3 regions of the Plantibacter sp. Mn2098 genome follow, and region 2 is predicted to be linked to each of the others. Evidence: predicted binding sites of a transcription regulator. Region 2 holds the regulator's gene; each other region holds the start of a gene.
The links. The regulator HrcA, encoded in region 2, represses chaperone genes, less so after heat shock. The targets are predictions, from matches to a motif close to TTNGCACTCGNNNNNNNCGAGTGCNAA.
Positions count from the first base shown of each region.

Region 1 (5,581 bases), on a different contig from region 2:
AGGACGTCTTCTTGCCACGCGTCTGGAGGGCGCCGAGGGATCCCATGCCGCGGTAGTTCTTGAACTGCTTGCCACCGACGAACACGAGGTCGCCCGGGCTCTCGTCCGTTCCGGCGAGGAGCGAACCGAGCATCACGGTGTCCGCGCCGGCGACGAGCGCCTTCGCGATGTCGCCCGAGTACTGCAGACCGCCGTCGGCGATGAGCGGGACGCCGGCCTCGCGAGCAGCGAGCGACGCCTCGTAGACGGCGGTGACCTGCGGCACACCGACACCGGCGACGACGCGCGTGGTGCAGATGGAGCCAGGGCCGACGCCGACCTTGATGGCGTCGGCGCCTGCGTCGATGAGCGCCTGGGCGCCGGAACGCGTCGCGACGTTGCCGCCGATGATGTCGACGTTCGCGAACGCGGGGTCCGCCTTGAGCTTGCGGATGACGTCCAGCACACCGGCGCTGTCACCGTTGGCCGTGTCGACGACGAGGACGTCGACACCGGCGTCGAGGAGCGACCCTGCACGGCTCCACGCGTCGCCGAAGAAGCCGATGGCTGCACCGACGCGCAGGCGGCCGTCGTCGTCCTTCGTGGCGAGCGGGTACTTCTCGCTCTTCTCGAAGTCCTTGACCGTGATGAGGCCCTTGAGCTTGCCGGCCTCGTCGACGAGCGGCAGCTTCTCGATGCGGTGCTTCGCGAGGAGCGCCATGACCGTGTTGCGGTCGGTGCCGACCGGTGCCGTGATGAGACCGGTGCTGGTCATGACTTCGCTGACCTTCGTGGTCGCCTTCTCGAACGGCGAGACGAAGCGCATGTCGCGGTTCGTGACGATGCCGACGAGGATGCCCTCGCCGTTGACGACGGGCAGACCGGAGATGCGGAACTGGCCGCAGAGCTCGTCCACCTCTGCCACGGTGGCGTCGGGCGTTGTGGTGACGGGGTTCGTGATCATGCCGGACTCGCTGCGCTTCACCCGGTCGACCTGGTCGGCCTGGTCCGCGATGGAGAGGTTGCGGTGCAGCACGCCGAGGCCGCCCTCACGAGCCATGGCGATGGCCATGCGCGCTTCGGTCACCGTGTCCATGGCGCTCGAGAGGAGCGGGGTGGCGACGGAGATCCGCCTGGTCAACCGCGACGACGTGTCCGCTTCGCTGGGGATGACGTCGGTGTGCCCGGGCAACAGCAGGACGTCGTCATACGTGAGTCCTACAAAACCGAACGGATCAGGCTGGTCCATCTTTCCCTTTCATCAGCACGTCATCCGCATCGGGATGTCAAAAAACACCGGAAGGGCGGACCGTTCCGGCGATATCTCCATGGTAACCGAGTGTTACGCGCCGCTATTCCCACGTTCCTGGGAATCATGCAACGGACATCCGGACGAGCATGCCGTCATGCCGTCCGCGCGACGGGCTCGGCGCGTCGCGCACGCCGACCGGACAGCAGCAGGTCGACCGTGAGGACGGCGAGCGCGACCCAGACGAGGCCGAACCCGAGCCAACGCTCCGGCGGCATCGGTTCGTGGAGGATCGCGACCCCGACGATGAACTGCAGCACGGGTGCGCAGTACTGCACGAATCCCATCCAGGTGAGCGGAAGGCGACGCGCCGCAGAGGCGAAGAAGAGCAGCGGGACGGCCGTGATGACCCCGGCGCTCACGAGCAGGAGGGTGTGCCACACGCTCACCGTGCCGAAGGTCAGCCCGCCCATCACACTGACGACGATGAGCTGCACGATCGCGACGGGGGTGAGCCACACGGTCTCGATCGTCAACCCGGACACGGCATCGACCGAACCGCCGACGAGTTTCTTGATGTAGCCGTAGAACCCGAACGAGAATGCGAGCACGAGCGCGATCCACGGCAGGCTCCCGTAGCCGATCGCGAGGACGAGCACGGCGAGCAGACTCACGCCCACGGCGACCCACTGCGCCGGTCGCAACCGTTCCCGCAGGAAGAAGACGCCGAGGAAGACGGTCACGATCGGGTTGATGAAGTAGCCGAGCGACGCCTCCACGACGTGCCCGGTGAGCGTCGCGAAGACGTAGGTGAGCCAGTTCACATAGATGAGCGCGCCGGCCGCGCCCATCGTGAACATGATCCGCGGCTGCCGGAGCAGGGCGATGAGCTTCCGCCAGGTGCGGGTCGCCGTGATCAGGACGACGCAGAAGACGAGGGAGAACAGCACGCGCCATGCAACGACCTCGAGTGCGCCGGCCGGAGCGAGGGCGATGAAGTACAGCGGGAGGAAGCCCCACAGCCCGTAGGCGGCGAACGCGTACACCAGGCCGCTTCGGCTGTGCGCGGGCCGCTTTGCACCGGAACCCGACCCACCAGCTCCAGAGGCCACGCCACCTCCAGCGCCGGCACCACCGGCCGTCCCAGCACCCGAACCTACTTCGCTCGGAGTCGTTGTTGCGGCGGGATCGGATGGTGTCTGCATTGTTCTCATCGTACGTGGCGGAAACAGCACGGTCGCTCGGTTAACAGACACAGCCCGGATGGTTTCCGCCATCCGGGCTGTGGTGTTGCGAAGTTGCTGGTGTCCTAGCGGACGACGACTGCGAGGACGTCGCGAGCGGACAGGACCAGGAAGTCCTCACCGGCGTACTTGACCTCGGTGCCACCGTACTTGGAGTAGATCACCTTGTCGCCGACGGCGACGTCGAGGGGGACGCGGTTGCCGTTGTCGTCGATGCGACCGGGGCCCACTGCCACGACCTCGCCCTCCTGGGGCTTCTCCTTGGCGGTGTCAGGGATGACCAGACCGGACGCGGTGGTCTGCTCTGCCTCGACCTGCTTGATGACGATGCGATCCTCGAGCGGCTTGATGGAGACCGACACGGTTGACCTCTTTCTTAAGACGAAGACGTGTTAGCACTCTCATTGTGAGAGCGCTAATTCCAGTCTAGGGATGTTCTGGCACTCACGCAACGCGAGTGCCAACCTGCGACTGATACCGTTGCCGGATGCACAGTGCCATCGCAGGGAAGCGCTGACGTGGAACGCAGCGAACTCGTCGAACTCCTGACCGCTGACGGCCTCCGACTGCTCGATTCCCTCCCACCGTACCCGTCCAAGGACGAAGCCGTGCGACTCGTCGGCAGGCTCCGCGCGGACGGGCACTCCCCCGCACTCGTCGCGGCCGTGCTGACGCAGTCGCGTCTCCGGGCGAAGGCCACCGCGAAGTTCGGGCCGTTCGCCGAGCGCATGCTCTTCACGGAGGCCGGCCTTGAGCAGGCGACGCGACTCCCGGTCGCCGCGCTGCACGCCGGTCGCTTCGCGCAGGCCGACGTCCGTCGCGTCGCCGACCTCGGCTGCGGCATCGGTGCAGACGCGATGGCCATGGCCGCGATCGATCTCGACGTCACCGCTGTCGACATCGACGAGGTCACGGCCGCCATCGCGAGCTACAACCTCGCCCCCTTCCCGAACGCGAGCGTGCGCAATGAGCCCGCGGAAGGCATCGATCTCGGAGCATTCGACGGGGTCTACTTCGATCCGGCCAGGCGCACGGCCGGCCACGGCAATACGAGCCGGCTGACCGATGCCGCAGACTACACGCCATCGCTCGACACGGTGTGGGACGCTGCCGGGCGCCTGCCGACGGGCGTGAAGTTCGGGCCGGGCTTCGACCGGAGCCTCATCCCCGCCGAAGCCGAGGCGCAGTGGGTGTCTGTCGATGGCGCGCTCGTCGAGATGGGCCTGTGGTTCGGTGCGCTCGCACGCCCGGGGATCAAGCGGTCCGCGCTGCTCATCGACGACGACGGCCATCACGAGCTCCACGCAGAGGCCGATGTGGACGATGCCGCCGTGCGTCCGCTCGGCGAGTACGTCTTCGAACCGGACGGGTCGGTCATCCGTGCCCGTCTCATCGGCATGCTCGCCGAACAGCTGGGCGCCAGGATGCTGGGGGCCGGCATCGCGTATCTGACCGGCGACGCAGCGGTCGCGTCTCCGTTCGCGACGGCGTTCCGGGTCCTCGAACGGCTCCCGATGGACGAGAAGACGCTCAAGCGCGCGATGAAGGAGCGTGGCATCGGCGTCCTGGAGATCAAGAAGCGCGGCGTCGACGTCGATCCGGCAGCGCTGCGACGCAGGCTCTCGCTCAAGGGCGACCGTCAGGCGACCGTCATCCTGACGCGCGTCGACGGCAAGCACACCGCGCTCCTCGTCGAGCGCGTCGCCTAGCCAGGCCCGCGTAGGCGTGAGCGCGGGTCTCCACCGCGAGCGCGGGCTGTACGCGCACCGCGCTCACGAACAGGTGCGCGCGCGCAACCCGTCAGGAACGCAGATACCCGATGATCGTCACGATGCTGTAGGTCAACCACCCGGCGGACAGCACCAGACCGACGAAGCCCGTGACGATGCCGGTGAGCGCGAATCCGCGACGGGTGGTCTCACGCTGCCGGCTGAGGAAGCCGAGCACGATCGCGGCGATCGAGAACGGGAATCCCCATCCGACGAAGATCGAGATGACGAGACCGATGATCCCCGTGACGAGGGCCCAGACGGCGCGAGTCGACGTCTGCGGCAGCTGGCGGGCGCCCGGCCCGTGGTACTCGCCCTGGTACGCGGGGTATCCGCCGGTGCTCGGCGCCTGATAGATCGCGGTCGGCACCGTCTGCAGGAAGGTGGGCTGCTGCTGGTACTGCGCCTGCGGCTGTCCGTGCGACGGCTGGGCCGGCTGCTGGTAGAGCCCCGGCTGCGCCTGCGGCACCTGTCCCGTCGGCGGGTAGAGCGGCGGGTACGGCTGCTGCTGCGCGGGAGGCGCCACCGGCTGCTGCACTGGCGGCAGCACAGGAGGCACGACAGGCTGCTGCACAGGCTGCACGACAGGCTGCTGCACAGGCTCCGACTGCCGCCCTGGCTCGACGGGAGGGATCGTCTGATCGGTCATGGAGTCTCCTCTGCTCGCACGCAGCCGGGCGATGTCGCACCGATGCCGCACGCCGCCATCCTATGCGTTCGTGATCAGCGGACCTGGATCTCCGTCACCGGCAGCGTCGAATCCGCCCCGAAGTCGAGCGACGACGGCTCGTTCCCGGCCGTGATGAGCTGGGACGCGAGCGCCGCGATCATCGCCCCGTTGTCGGTGCAGAGTTGCAGCGGCGGGATGCGGAGCGCGATGCCGGCCGCCGCGGTGCGCTCGGCTGCGACCTCGCGGAGACGGGCGTTCGCGATGACGCCGCCGCCGAGGAGCAGGCGGGGAACGCCGAGGTCGGTGCAGGCGGCGATCGCCTTGGTCACGAGCACGTCGACGACCGCCTCCCGGAAGCTCGCGGCGACGTCGGCGGTCGGGACGACCTCACCGGCGTCCTCCCGTGCTTCGACCCATCTGGCGACGGCGGTCTTCAGCCCGGAGAACGAGAAGTCGTAGCGATGCGCCGCCATGTCCTTCGGCAGGCTCAGGCCGCGCGGGAACCGGATCGCCTTGGGGTCGCCGGAGGCTGCGGCACGGTCGATCTGCGGACCGCCGGGGTACGGCAGCCCGAGGACACGTGCGACCTTGTCGAAGGCCTCGCCGGCCGCATCGTCGATCGTCTCGCCGAGCAGTTCGACGTCGGAGACGAGGTCCCGCACGAGGAGGA
Region 1 covers NZ_JBMOUH010000005.1:310,858-316,438, forward strand. The annotation lists gene guaB (IMP dehydrogenase) at 1-1,228, opposite strand, end outside; gene rarD (EamA family transporter RarD) at 1,384-2,442, opposite strand; gene groES (co-chaperone GroES) at 2,538-2,834, opposite strand; gene ACL9RL_RS10215 (THUMP-like domain-containing protein) at 2,991-4,181, shown strand; gene ACL9RL_RS10220 (DUF4190 domain-containing protein) at 4,273-4,890, opposite strand; gene tsaD (tRNA (adenosine(37)-N6)-threonylcarbamoyltransferase complex transferase subunit TsaD) at 4,965-5,581, opposite strand, start outside.
Region 1: a site for HrcA is predicted at 2,910-2,936, ahead of groES (co-chaperone GroES). Genes of this name have one in related genera too.

Region 2 (5,581 bases):
GCGCGCGTGCGGCATCGAGGTCACCGATGTGCACCCGGGTACGGGGGTGCAGTACGGCGGCATCGCGTTCGACGCGGACGGCACGGCCGTCGAGCCGATCGAGGCTCACGCCGAGCAGCGCTTCGCAGAGGACGGCACGCCGTTCATCACGGCCGGCACCACGGTCACCCTGTCCGGCACCGCCAACGGGGAGCCGGTGAACGGCCCGCACCGGGTCATCTACGTGGTCGAGGAGCCGACGTACGTGTCGCTCGCCCTCGGCACGATGGAGGGCGACCCGGAGAGCGGCGAGCAGGCGTTCACGATCGAACAGCGCGAGGACGACAGCGTGTGGATCACGGTCCGCTCGTTCTTCATCCCGACGGCGACGAAGTACAAGCTCGTCGGCGCCCTCGCGAAGCGCCGCCGCAAGCAGCTGAACTTCGCCTACCTGCACGCGCTGCTGCCGTCGCGCGTCGGCTGAGTAGGCGACCCCGTGCCTGGAGCACTGCCCATCGCCGACCCGGCGCCGGCCGACGGTCTGCTTCCCGAGCTCGCGGCCGTCGGTGCTGGTGACCGCCATTTCGGCGTGTACCTGCATGTGCCGTTCTGCCGGGTCCGCTGCGGCTACTGCGACTTCAACACCTACACGGCCACGGAACTCCGCGGCGCGAAGCAGTCGGACTACGCCGACGAGGCCGTCCGCGAGTTGCACTTCGGCCGGTCGATCCTCGACCGCTCCGGCGTCCCGGCCAGACCGGCGTCGACTGTCTTCTTCGGCGGCGGGACCCCGACCCTGTTGCCGAGTGACGACCTCGTGCGCATGTTCAACGGTGTCGTCGACGCCTTCGGCCTCGAACCGGGTGCCGAGGTCACGACGGAGGCCAACCCGGACTCCGTCGACGCAGAGTACCTCGGCCGACTGGCGGAGGCCGGATTCACCCGCGTTTCGTTCGGCATGCAATCCGCGGTGCCCCACGTCCTCGCGACCCTCGAACGCACCCACGATCCTGAGCGCATCCCGCTCGTGGTGCAGTGGGCGAAGGACGCCGGCCTCGACGTGAGCCTCGACCTCATCTACGGCACGCCGGGGGAGTCGCTCGACGACTGGAAGGCATCGCTCGACCGGGCCATCAGCTGTGACCCCGACCACATCTCCGCGTACTCCCTCATCATCGAGGCTGGAACGAAGCTCGCACGCCAGATCCGCTCAGGCGAGGTCGCGACACCGGATGAGGACCTGCAGGCCGACATGTACGAACTGGCGGACGGCATGCTCTCGGACGCCGGCTACGACTGGTACGAGGTGAGCAACTGGGCCAAGGACGACGACCACCGCTCCAGGCACAACCTGTCCTACTGGACGGGCGAGGACTGGTGGGGCGTCGGCCCCGGCTCGCACAGCCACGTCGGCGGCGTGCGCTGGTGGAACGTCAAGCACCCGGCCGCCTACGCGCAGCGCATGGCGGCCGGCGAGTCTCCGGCCGCCGGCCGTGAGACGCTCGACGACGACACCCGGGAGATTGAGCGGATCCTGCTGCTCACGAGGACGAGGGACGGCATCCCGCTGCGCACGCTCGCACCCGAGGCCCGTACGGCCGTCGCCGGACTCATCGCGGACGAACTGGTCAACGCGAAAGCCGCCCTGCAGGGTCGGCTGGAGCTGACCCGCACAGGGCGGCTGATGGCCGACGCCGTCGTCAGACGACTCGTCGGCGAGTGATTCGCGCTAGTTCTTGATGAACGGGATGCTGAGCGGGTAGGTGTAGAGCTCGCCCCGGTTGGCCTTGATGGCCGCGATGATGCTGAACACGACGGTCACGATCGCCACGGCGGGGACGATGATCCAGCCGATGAAGATGAGCGTCGTGATCCAGCCGACGATCAACGCGATGATCATCGTCAGCTGGAAGTTCAGCGCCGCCTGCGTGTGCGAGCGGATGAACGGGCCGCGGTCCTTGAGGACCAGGTAGCCGATGAGCGACGGCAGCCACGCGGCGATGCTTGTGAAGACGAACACGGCGCCACCGACGTGGATGAGCGTCGCCCAGAGCTTCTCGTCGGACGGGCTCAGCTGGTTGGAGCCTGGAGCCGAGGCGTACGGAGCACCGGGGGGAGGCGGGTATCCACCAGCTGGCGGCGGAGCGTAACCGCCGGCCGGCGGCGGAGCGTATCCGCCGGCAGGAGGCGGCGGGTACGCGCCTGGAGGAGGCGTCTGGGCTGGCGGCGGTGGCGTCTGGCCGCTGCCGCCTGCGGGCGGTACCGGGGGAACCGATCCACCCGAACTCGGGTCGACTGGCGGCTGCGTGTTCGGATCAGACATGTTTCGCACCTTTCACGGTTGGAAAATCAGTGTGTCCAGCGAGCGTAGCGTGACGGTTCAAAGCTGACGTTCAGGTACGCCTTCCGCACACGCTATTCCTCACCGGAGGACCACCGCAAGCCTCCCCGGTCACACGGCGCGATATGATTGGCACTCGCAACATGTGGGTGCTAACGGGAGGTGACGACATGGTGTCCGATCGTGGTCTCGAAGTACTGAGAGTCATCGTGCAGGACTACGTGGCGTCCCGCGAACCCGTCGGATCGAAGACGATCGTCGATCGCCACGCCTTCGGCGTCTCTGCGGCCACCATCCGCAACGACATGGCGCAGCTCGAAGATGAGGAACTCATCATCGCCCCGCACACCTCGTCCGGGCGCGTCCCGACGGACAAGGGGTACCGGCTCTTCGTCGACCATCTCGCGGATCGACGCCCGCTGAGTGCGCCGCAGCGTCTCGCGATCGAGACGTTCCTCGGCGCGTCGAGCGACCTCGACGAGGTACTGCACCGCACCGTGCGTCTGCTCTCGCAGCTGACCAATCAGGTCGCGCTCGTCCAGTACCCCGTGTTCTCCCGCGCGCGCGTCCGCCATCTCGAACTCGTCGGGGTCACCTCGACCCGGGTGCTCGCCGTCATCATCCTGGACAACGGCCGGGTCGAGCAGCGGCTGGTCGAGACGGAGCAGTTCGTCGACGATGCGCTCATCGCCCAGCTTCGCGAGCGCCTGAACGAGGCGGCCGCCGGGCGTGCGCTCCTCGAAGCCCACGACGCGCTCGGTGCGGTGGTGGACGCGGTCCCCGAGCCCGATCGCCACATCGCCGGCCGCATCGTCGACGCCGTGCGCGAGCAGGTCTCCGCTGAACGTCAGGACCGTCTGGTGATGGCCGGCGCCGCCAACCTCGCACGGACAGAGGACGACTTCCCCGGCAGCATCTACCCGGTGCTCGACGCCATCGAGCAGCAGGTCGTCCTCCTGCGCCTCTTCGGCGAGATGGAAGCTGAGCAGGACGGCGTCGCGGCCAGCATCGGCCGCGAGAACGCGTCCTTCGGTCTGGAGACGACGAGTGTCGTCGCGAGCAACTACCGTTCCTCTGGTGGCGAAATCGCGCGCCTGGGGGTGCTCGGCCCGACGAGAATGGACTACGCGACCAACATGGCGGCGGTGCGCGCCGTCGCTAGGTACCTCTCGCGCATACTCGACGCCGAGTGATCGAACTTCCCCGAGCTCTCGCGGGGTGTGCACGACCTCGTTCCGGGGAGAGCGCCGGAACGTCCCCTGAACGAAAGGCCCGCAGTGGCTGACCAGCCCGACCACTACGCCGTCCTCGGCGTCGCACGCGACGCAAGTCCCGAGGAGATCAAGAAGGCCTACCGCAGGCTCGCCCGCGAACTGCACCCGGATGTGAACCCCGGCTCCGATGCGTCGGAGCGCTTCAAGGAGGTCACGCACGCCTACGACGTCCTGAGTGACGCCAAACAGCGCCAGCAGTACGACCTCGGCCCGCAGGCCGGTGGCTTCGGCGACGCCGGATTCGGTGGCTTCGGCGACATCTTCGACACCTTCTTCGGTGGCGGCGGAGGCGGCAACCGTGGACCGAAGTCGCGTCGCGCCCGTGGCGAGGACGCGCTCCTGCGCGTGGACCTCGACCTCGACGAGGTCATCTTCGGCACCCACCGCGACCTCGAGGTCGACACGGCCGTGCTCTGCGCGACGTGCAACGGGTCCTGCTGTCAGCCGGGCACGTCACCCGTGACGTGCGACATCTGCCACGGGACCGGCAGCATCCAGCGCGCCGTCCGTTCGCTCCTCGGCAACGTGATGACGTCCTCGCCCTGCGGCACCTGCCGCGGGTACGGCACGATCATCGCCACGCCGTGCGTCACCTGCCAGGGGCAGGGTCGCATCCGCGCCCGTCGTACGGTCTCCGTCGACATCCCGGCCGGTGTCGACACCGGTCTGCGCCTGCAGATGCCCGGCAGCGGCGAGGTCGGCCCGGCCGGCGGCCCGAACGGCGACCTCTACCTCGAGATGAAGGTGCGCCACCACGACGTCTTCAGCCGCGACGGCGACGACCTGCTCGCGACGCTCGAAGTGCCGATGACGGACGCGATCCTCGGCCGCCAGGTCACCGTGCACGCGCTCGACGGCGATGTCGACCTCGAACTCAAGCCGGGTGTGCAGAGCTCCGAGGTCATCACGATCAAGGACCGCGGTGTCACGAGACTGCGCGGCAACAGCCGAGGCGACCTCCGCATCGGCATCCAGGTGATCACGCCGACGAAGCTGGACCACAAGGAACGTGAACTCGTCAAGACGTTCGCGAACGGCCGCAAGCAGGGTCCGCCGGCGCTGGCGCAGTTCCAGCAGGGGTTGTTCGCGAAGATCCGCGACCGCTTCCACGGCGCGAGCTGACGTGAGCTCGCTGTACTTCCGCGAGGACCTCGAATCGACGGGTGTCGGTGAGACCATCTCGCTGCGCGGACCCGAGGCGAAGCACGCGGTCTCGGTGAGCCGGCTCCGCGTCGGGGAGTCGACGTCGATCGGGAACGGTCGTGGTCTCATCGCGAGCGGTCCGGTCACAAAGAGTGAGCCGGGCGAACTCGAGATCCGTGTCGATTCCGTCGTCGTCCATCCAGAACCGAGGCCCGCGATGGTGCTGGTGCAGGCGCTCGCGAAGGGCGACAGGGACGAGCTGGCCATCCAGGCCGCGACGGAGCTCGGTGTCGACCGGATCGTCCCGTGGAGCGCTGAGCGCAGCATCTCCCGGTGGCAGGGCGACAAGGCGAGCAAGGGCCGTCTGCGGTGGCAGACGATCGTGCGCGAGGCATCGAAGCAGTCGATCAGAGCTCGCGTTCCAGAGGTCGCCGACGTCGTCGACACGAAGCAGCTGACCTCGCTCGTCGAGGGTCGTCTGGTGCTCGTCCTTGAGCCGACCGCCGCGAACGCGCTGAGCGAGACGGTCATCGATGACGGCACGACCGAGATCCTGCTGGTCGTCGGCCCGGAGGGCGGCATCTCGCCGAACGAACGCGACCGTCTCGCGGAAGCTGGCGCCGTCGCGGTCCGTCTCGGCTCCGGCGTCCTGCGCACCTCGACCGCGGGCCCGGCTGCGATCTCCGCCCTCAGCGTCCTGCTTCGCCGTTGGTGACTCGCCTGGAGAACTCTAGGATGGACGTATGAGTGAAGAGCGTTCGGTGTTCAGCAAGATCGTTTCGGGCGAGATCCCGGCGACCCTCCTGGCCGACACCGAGCGGGTCATCGCCTTCCCGGACATCGC
Region 2 covers NZ_JBMOUH010000009.1:123,538-129,118, forward strand. The annotation lists gene ACL9RL_RS14885 (DUF1990 family protein) at 1-463, shown strand, start outside; gene hemW (radical SAM family heme chaperone HemW) at 476-1,702, shown strand; gene ACL9RL_RS14895 (DUF4870 domain-containing protein) at 1,709-2,302, opposite strand; gene hrcA (heat-inducible transcriptional repressor HrcA) at 2,491-3,513, shown strand; gene dnaJ (molecular chaperone DnaJ) at 3,598-4,716, shown strand; gene ACL9RL_RS14910 (16S rRNA (uracil(1498)-N(3))-methyltransferase) at 4,718-5,452, shown strand; gene ACL9RL_RS14915 (HIT domain-containing protein) at 5,481-5,581, shown strand, end outside.

Region 3 (5,581 bases), on a different contig from region 2:
TCACCGAGACGCCGGGTGGAGGCGCGACGTTCCGTGTGGTGCTGCCGCTCGCTCCGTCAGCACGACCCGTCGCTGAAGCGCAGCAGCCCCCAGCCGTCGAGTCCTGAGCGCGCTCAGCGCGGCTCGACCGGATTCATGCGTGCTCGCACGGACCGACCGGTGGAGCGGGAGGTTCACGCTCGCAGGTTGCCGACCACGGTCGCCGCCAATGCAATCGAACGGTCACGCATGTCGGCCGCGGTGAGAGGATGCTCGTCTGTCTGCCAGACGGTGAGCTGGATCCAGTTGCCGCGCACGGACAGGTTCACCTCGCACGAGTCGTCTTCAGAACACACGATGAATGCGTTCTCTCGTGGGATTCCGTCGATCGACACCGTTTCGAGTGGGCCTTCGGCAGCGACATAGCGACGTACGAGGTCATATCCCCAGGCTCCACCCCTCGCCGCGATGAGAGTACCGGCCGACACACCGTTTTCCGTCTGAGCCAACATAAAAGAACAGCGCAGGGTGCCAGCGGCTGCCGCGGCACTCGATTCAAGCAGGTACCATCGATCCTGATCATCCGTCACACTAATCTCGGTGCCGAGATCGAGGACGTCCGTTGCGGCATCGGATGACACCATCTCGTCACAGGCCGCAGGTAGGGCTTGCGTTCCCGCCACCCCTGTCCATATCTCACGGGGACTTGCAGCGACCGGCGTCAACGATGCCGCTAGCGCCGCCAGGAGCTCGTCCACACGGCATTCAGCTTGTTGTCCAGTCAGGCCTTCGCCAGTGCCCACGCCAGAGAGCCTCGTCTCCACCCATGCAGCGCCGACCAGCATCGTGGCCGTGCAGGCGTGTGACTGTGCGGCGCCGGAGCCGAGCGGATCACACACGATCTCCGTATTGCTTGATCCGCTGGAATCAGTTTGTACGACGGGGGCATAACGTTCCCAGTCCGCTGCGGCGTCAGGCACCACCGCAACGTACACTCGTGATGCCAGCGCTGCAGCGTTCAATCGACCCGTGCCCCACAAACAGGCCAGCCCGCCGACGGAGTCTGTTGCGATGAATCGGGCGTCACGAAATTGAGCGTCCGCCTGGATGGGTTCGGGATCCACCTGCACCCCCAGCGTTGCGGTGACTGTGGAAAGTGGGATCAAATCCACACATCGGAGGCCGGTCGTTGACGTTGGACGCGTCGGCAGGACCGGCGTCGGCGACGACGACGCCTCCGCTGCAGGTGTCGATGGTGCCGGAGTTGTTGTGTGCGCGCAGCCGGTCAAGAATGCTGCGCAGACCAGTATGGCCGCCCCCAGAGGTCTCATGTCGCAATCCTAGGGACGACAGATCGTGGGACAGTCGAAGCAGCGCAACAATTATGAGTCGATCGGCCGACAATATTGAAGAGCGGCCCGTGCTGACGCCGAACACGCCGAAAGTGCTCCATTCCAAACAGCGAACGGGCGCCTCCCCGAAGGGAGACGCCCGTTGCGTGTTGAACTGTGCGGACTAGAAGTCCATGCCACCGGTGGGGTCGCCGGCCGGAGCCGCGTTCTTCTCCGGCTTGTCGGCGACGACGGCCTCGGTGGTGAGGAACAGACCAGCGATCGACGCTGCGTTGAGCAGCGCGGAGCGGGTGACCTTCACCGGGTCGTTGATGCCGGCAGCGAGCATGTCGACGTACTCGCCGGTCGCGGCGTTGAGGCCGTGTCCGACGGGCAGGTTGCGGACCTTGTCTGCAACCACGCCGGGCTCGAGGCCTGCGTTCAGAGCGATCTGCTTGAGCGGTGCGTCGATGGCGACCTTGACGATGTTCGCGCCGGTTGCCTCGTCGCCCGTGAGCTCGAGCTTCTCGAACGCGGTCTTGCCTGCCTGGATGAGCGCAACGCCACCACCGGCGACGATGCCCTCTTCGACAGCAGCCTTCGCGTTGCGGACAGCGTCCTCGATGCGGTGCTTGCGCTCCTTGAGCTCGACCTCCGTAGCGGCGCCGGCCTTGATGACTGCGACACCACCGGCGAGCTTGGCGAGACGTTCCTGGAGCTTCTCACGGTCGTAGTCGCTGTCGGTGTTCTCGATCTCCTTGCGGATCTGCGAAACACGACCGGCGATCGCCTCGGCGTCGCCAGCACCCTCGACGATGGTGGTCTCGTCCTTGGTGATGACGACCTTGCGTGCACGACCGAGCAGGTCGAGGGTGACGGTCTCGAGCTTGAGGCCGACCTCCTCGGAGATGACCTGACCACCCGTGAGGATGGCGATGTCCTGCAGCTGAGCCTTGCGGCGGTCGCCGAAGCCAGGAGCCTTGACGGCGACGGACTTGAAGATGCCACGGATCTTGTTGACGACGAGGGTTGCGAGTGCTTCGCCGTCGACGTCCTCAGCGATGATGAGGAGCTGCTTGCCGGACTGGATGACCTGGTCGACGATCGGGAGCAGGTCCTTGATCGCGGAGATCTTCTGGTTGGCGATGAGGATGTAGGGGTCCTCGAAGACTGCTTCCTGGCGGTCGGGGTCCGTGACGAAGTACTGCGACAGGTAGCCCTTGTCGAAGCGCATGCCCTCGGTCAGCTCCAGCTCGGTGCCGAACGTGTTCGACTCCTCGACGGTGACGACGCCTTCCTTGCCGACCTTGTCGATCGCCTCGGCGATGATCTCGCCGATGGTGGTGTCGCCGGCGGAGATGGAAGCGGTCGCTGCGATCTCCTCCTTGGTCTCCACCTCCTTGGCGTTGGCGATGAGCTCGACGGTCACTGCTGCGACTGCCTTCTCGATGCCACGCTTCAGGCTGATGGGGTCTGCGCCGGCTGCGACGTTGCGCAGGCCTTCGCGGACGAGCGCCTGAGCGAGGACGGTGGCGGTGGTGGTGCCGTCGCCAGCGACGTCGTCGGTCTTCTTGGCGACCTCCTTGACCAGCTCAGCGCCGATCTTCTCGTACGGGTCGTCGAGTTCGATCTCCTTGGCGATGGAAACGCCGTCGTTGGTGATCGTGGGGGCGCCCCACTTCTTCTCGAGGACAACGTTGCGACCGCGCGGTCCAAGGGTGACCTTGACCGTGTCAGCAAGAATGTTGAGTCCACGCTCGAGACCCCGACGGGCCTCCTCGTCGAAAGCAATGATCTTAGCCATGTGTGTTTTTCGTCCCTCCCGGACGTCATGAACGTTGTTAGCACTCAGAGAGATCGAGTGCTAAGACGATTCTGGCACTCAGGGTGTGGGAGTGCAAGTGAGACGGGACGCCCGGAGCGAACTCCCGGGAACGGACTCGGCCGGGTGAAACGCAACGTCGCCGCCCACTGCGCAGTGGGCGGCGACGACGGGATCGGGTCCCGATGCGTTCTGTGTCTTACGCCGGACGGACGCTCTCCGCCTGGGGCCCCTTCGCCCCGGTGCCGACGTCGAACACAACGGCCTGACCTTCTTCGAGAGACTTGTAGCCGTTCATGTCGATCGCGGAGTAGTGCACGAAGACGTCCTGGCCACCTCCATCCACCGTGATGAAGCCGAAGCCCTTTTCAGCGTTGAACCACTTGACGGTTCCGTTCGCCATGTTCTTACTCCTATAGCTGCGTGCAAGCGGCGCCGGCTGATGCCGGGACCGGGCCCACCGCGGACTGCGGTGATCGCCTGCTCCGGATCGACGGGTCGACCCAGAACCGGGACGAGCGGCCAATTCCAGATACTAGCGGCGGACACCCCGCGAAATCACGCGGTTTTCGAGAAATTCTTCGGAGTATTACGTCAACTCAACACGCGTGAAACACAGCCGAAACACTCGGTGACGGACCGCTCGGTTTCGGAAGCGGACGCGCCGGGGACGATCGCTGGGCTCAGCCGGCCGGCTGGTAGTCGGCCCCGAGCACCACGACGATCCGCAGCATGGGGGTGTCGCCTTCCTCGGTGGGGATGGCGTACTGCTGGCTGACTTCGATCGGGATGCCGCCGAGCGCGTTGGAGATGGCCCGCGCCGCACCCTCCTGCGAGGGGTCCTGGTAGTAGATGCCGCTCTTCTCGACCGTGTCGGTGCTCGCATCGCTCGTGGAGATGGACTGGGTGAATCCCGCTCCGGCGAGCTTCGTGGACGCCTCGCTCGCCAGACCGGAGGTCGGGGTCCCGTTCAGGACGAGGATGTTCGCCTCCGGATCGACGACGGGGGCGACCGGCTCCGGCGTCGCGGACGGCGTCTCGCTGGCCGATGAGCTCGGCGATTTCGACGGCCCCTGGAAGAAGTCGACGCTGGAGTTGAGGGAGAAGAGCGCCCACGTGCCAATGCCGACCAGCACGAGCGTTGCGATGACCGCCCAGAGGAACGCGATCCAGCCGCGTCCCTTGGGTGCCGGCGCACGATGCGCGCCGACCCGTTTCAGGTCGGTCACGTCATCGAAACGATCGGGTGGGAAGGACTGTGCCATGTCGTGGTCTCCGTGGGTCTGGCGTCACACGCCCCGGCCGGGGGCCGAGCTGCCGCGCGCCGACAGGCGAGCGTCTCGTGTGCGCTGCAATCGCTTGATCAGCATGGGGTTGTGGGCGAGCGCGACCGGTGAGTCGATGAGCGCCCCGAGCAGTTGGTAGTAGCGTGCGGGAGACAGTTGGAACCGCTCCCGGATGGCGGCTTCTTTCGCGCCGACGTGCCGCATCCAGTGCGACTCGAACTCGAGGATCGCGGCGTCGCGCTCGCTCAAACCCGAAGCGTCGCCACCGGGGCCGTCCGAGCGCTCGGATCCGCTGTCGGCGTGCTCATTCGACGCTGCGTGCATCGGATCCTCCTCCCGGCTCCCGGTTTGCTGACACCCCATCCTATTTGTCGGTGCAGCGGCAGCAGGCATCGAGACCGGTGGGGCATGATGTTCACCGGTGTCGTCGGGAAGGTTCACAGCCCCTCCTGCGTTACAGAATGAGCCGAGCCGCGTGCTCGCGCGTAGGATGACAAGGATGGATGGAGCAGCATGACGTACGAAGTTTCGAAGTCCGAAGACCAGTGGCGAGAAGAGCTCGGAGCCGAGCAGTACGCGGTGCTCCGAGAAGCAGCCACCGAACGGCCGTGGACGGGTGAGCTCCTCGATGAGGGCCGCGCGGGCCTCTACACCTGCGCCGCTTGCAATGCGGAGCTCTTCAAGAGCGGGACCAAGTTCGACTCCGGTTGCGGTTGGCCGAGCTTCTACGAGTCGGTGCGGCCGGAGGCTGTGCAGCTGATCGAGGACAACTCGCTCGGTATGGTGCGCACGGAGGTGCGCTGCGCGACGTGCGGCTCGCACCTCGGTCACGTGTTCGACGACGGTTTCGGCACCCCGACCGGCGACCGCTACTGCATGAACTCGATCGCGCTCAACTTCGAAGCGGCCGCCGAGTAGTCGATGACTGAACTGTATGAGGCGGTCCTCCAGCGTCGCTCGTGGTCGAAGGTCACGGACGACGCACCGGACCGTGATGAGCTCCTGCACCTGCTCACCGCGGCTGGTCGTGTCGCCGATCACAGTTCGATGCGCCCGTGGCGCGTCATCACGCTGCGGGGCGACGACCGGGTGAAGCTCGGTCGCGCCATCGCGAAGGCGACGGGTGACAAGGGCGTTTCGACGAAGCCGATGCGCGCCCCGCT
Region 3 covers NZ_JBMOUH010000005.1:95,901-101,481, forward strand. The annotation lists gene ACL9RL_RS09175 (ATP-binding protein) at 1-107, shown strand, start outside; gene ACL9RL_RS09180 (hypothetical protein) at 174-1,151, opposite strand; gene groL (chaperonin GroEL) at 1,495-3,114, opposite strand; gene ACL9RL_RS09190 (cold-shock protein) at 3,332-3,535, opposite strand; gene ACL9RL_RS09195 (LytR C-terminal domain-containing protein) at 3,816-4,397, opposite strand; gene ACL9RL_RS09200 (DUF3263 domain-containing protein) at 4,422-4,742, opposite strand; gene msrB (peptide-methionine (R)-S-oxide reductase MsrB) at 4,932-5,336, shown strand; gene ACL9RL_RS09210 (nitroreductase family protein) at 5,340-5,581, shown strand, end outside.
Region 3: a site for HrcA is predicted at 3,152-3,178, ahead of groL (chaperonin GroEL). Genes of this name have one in related genera too.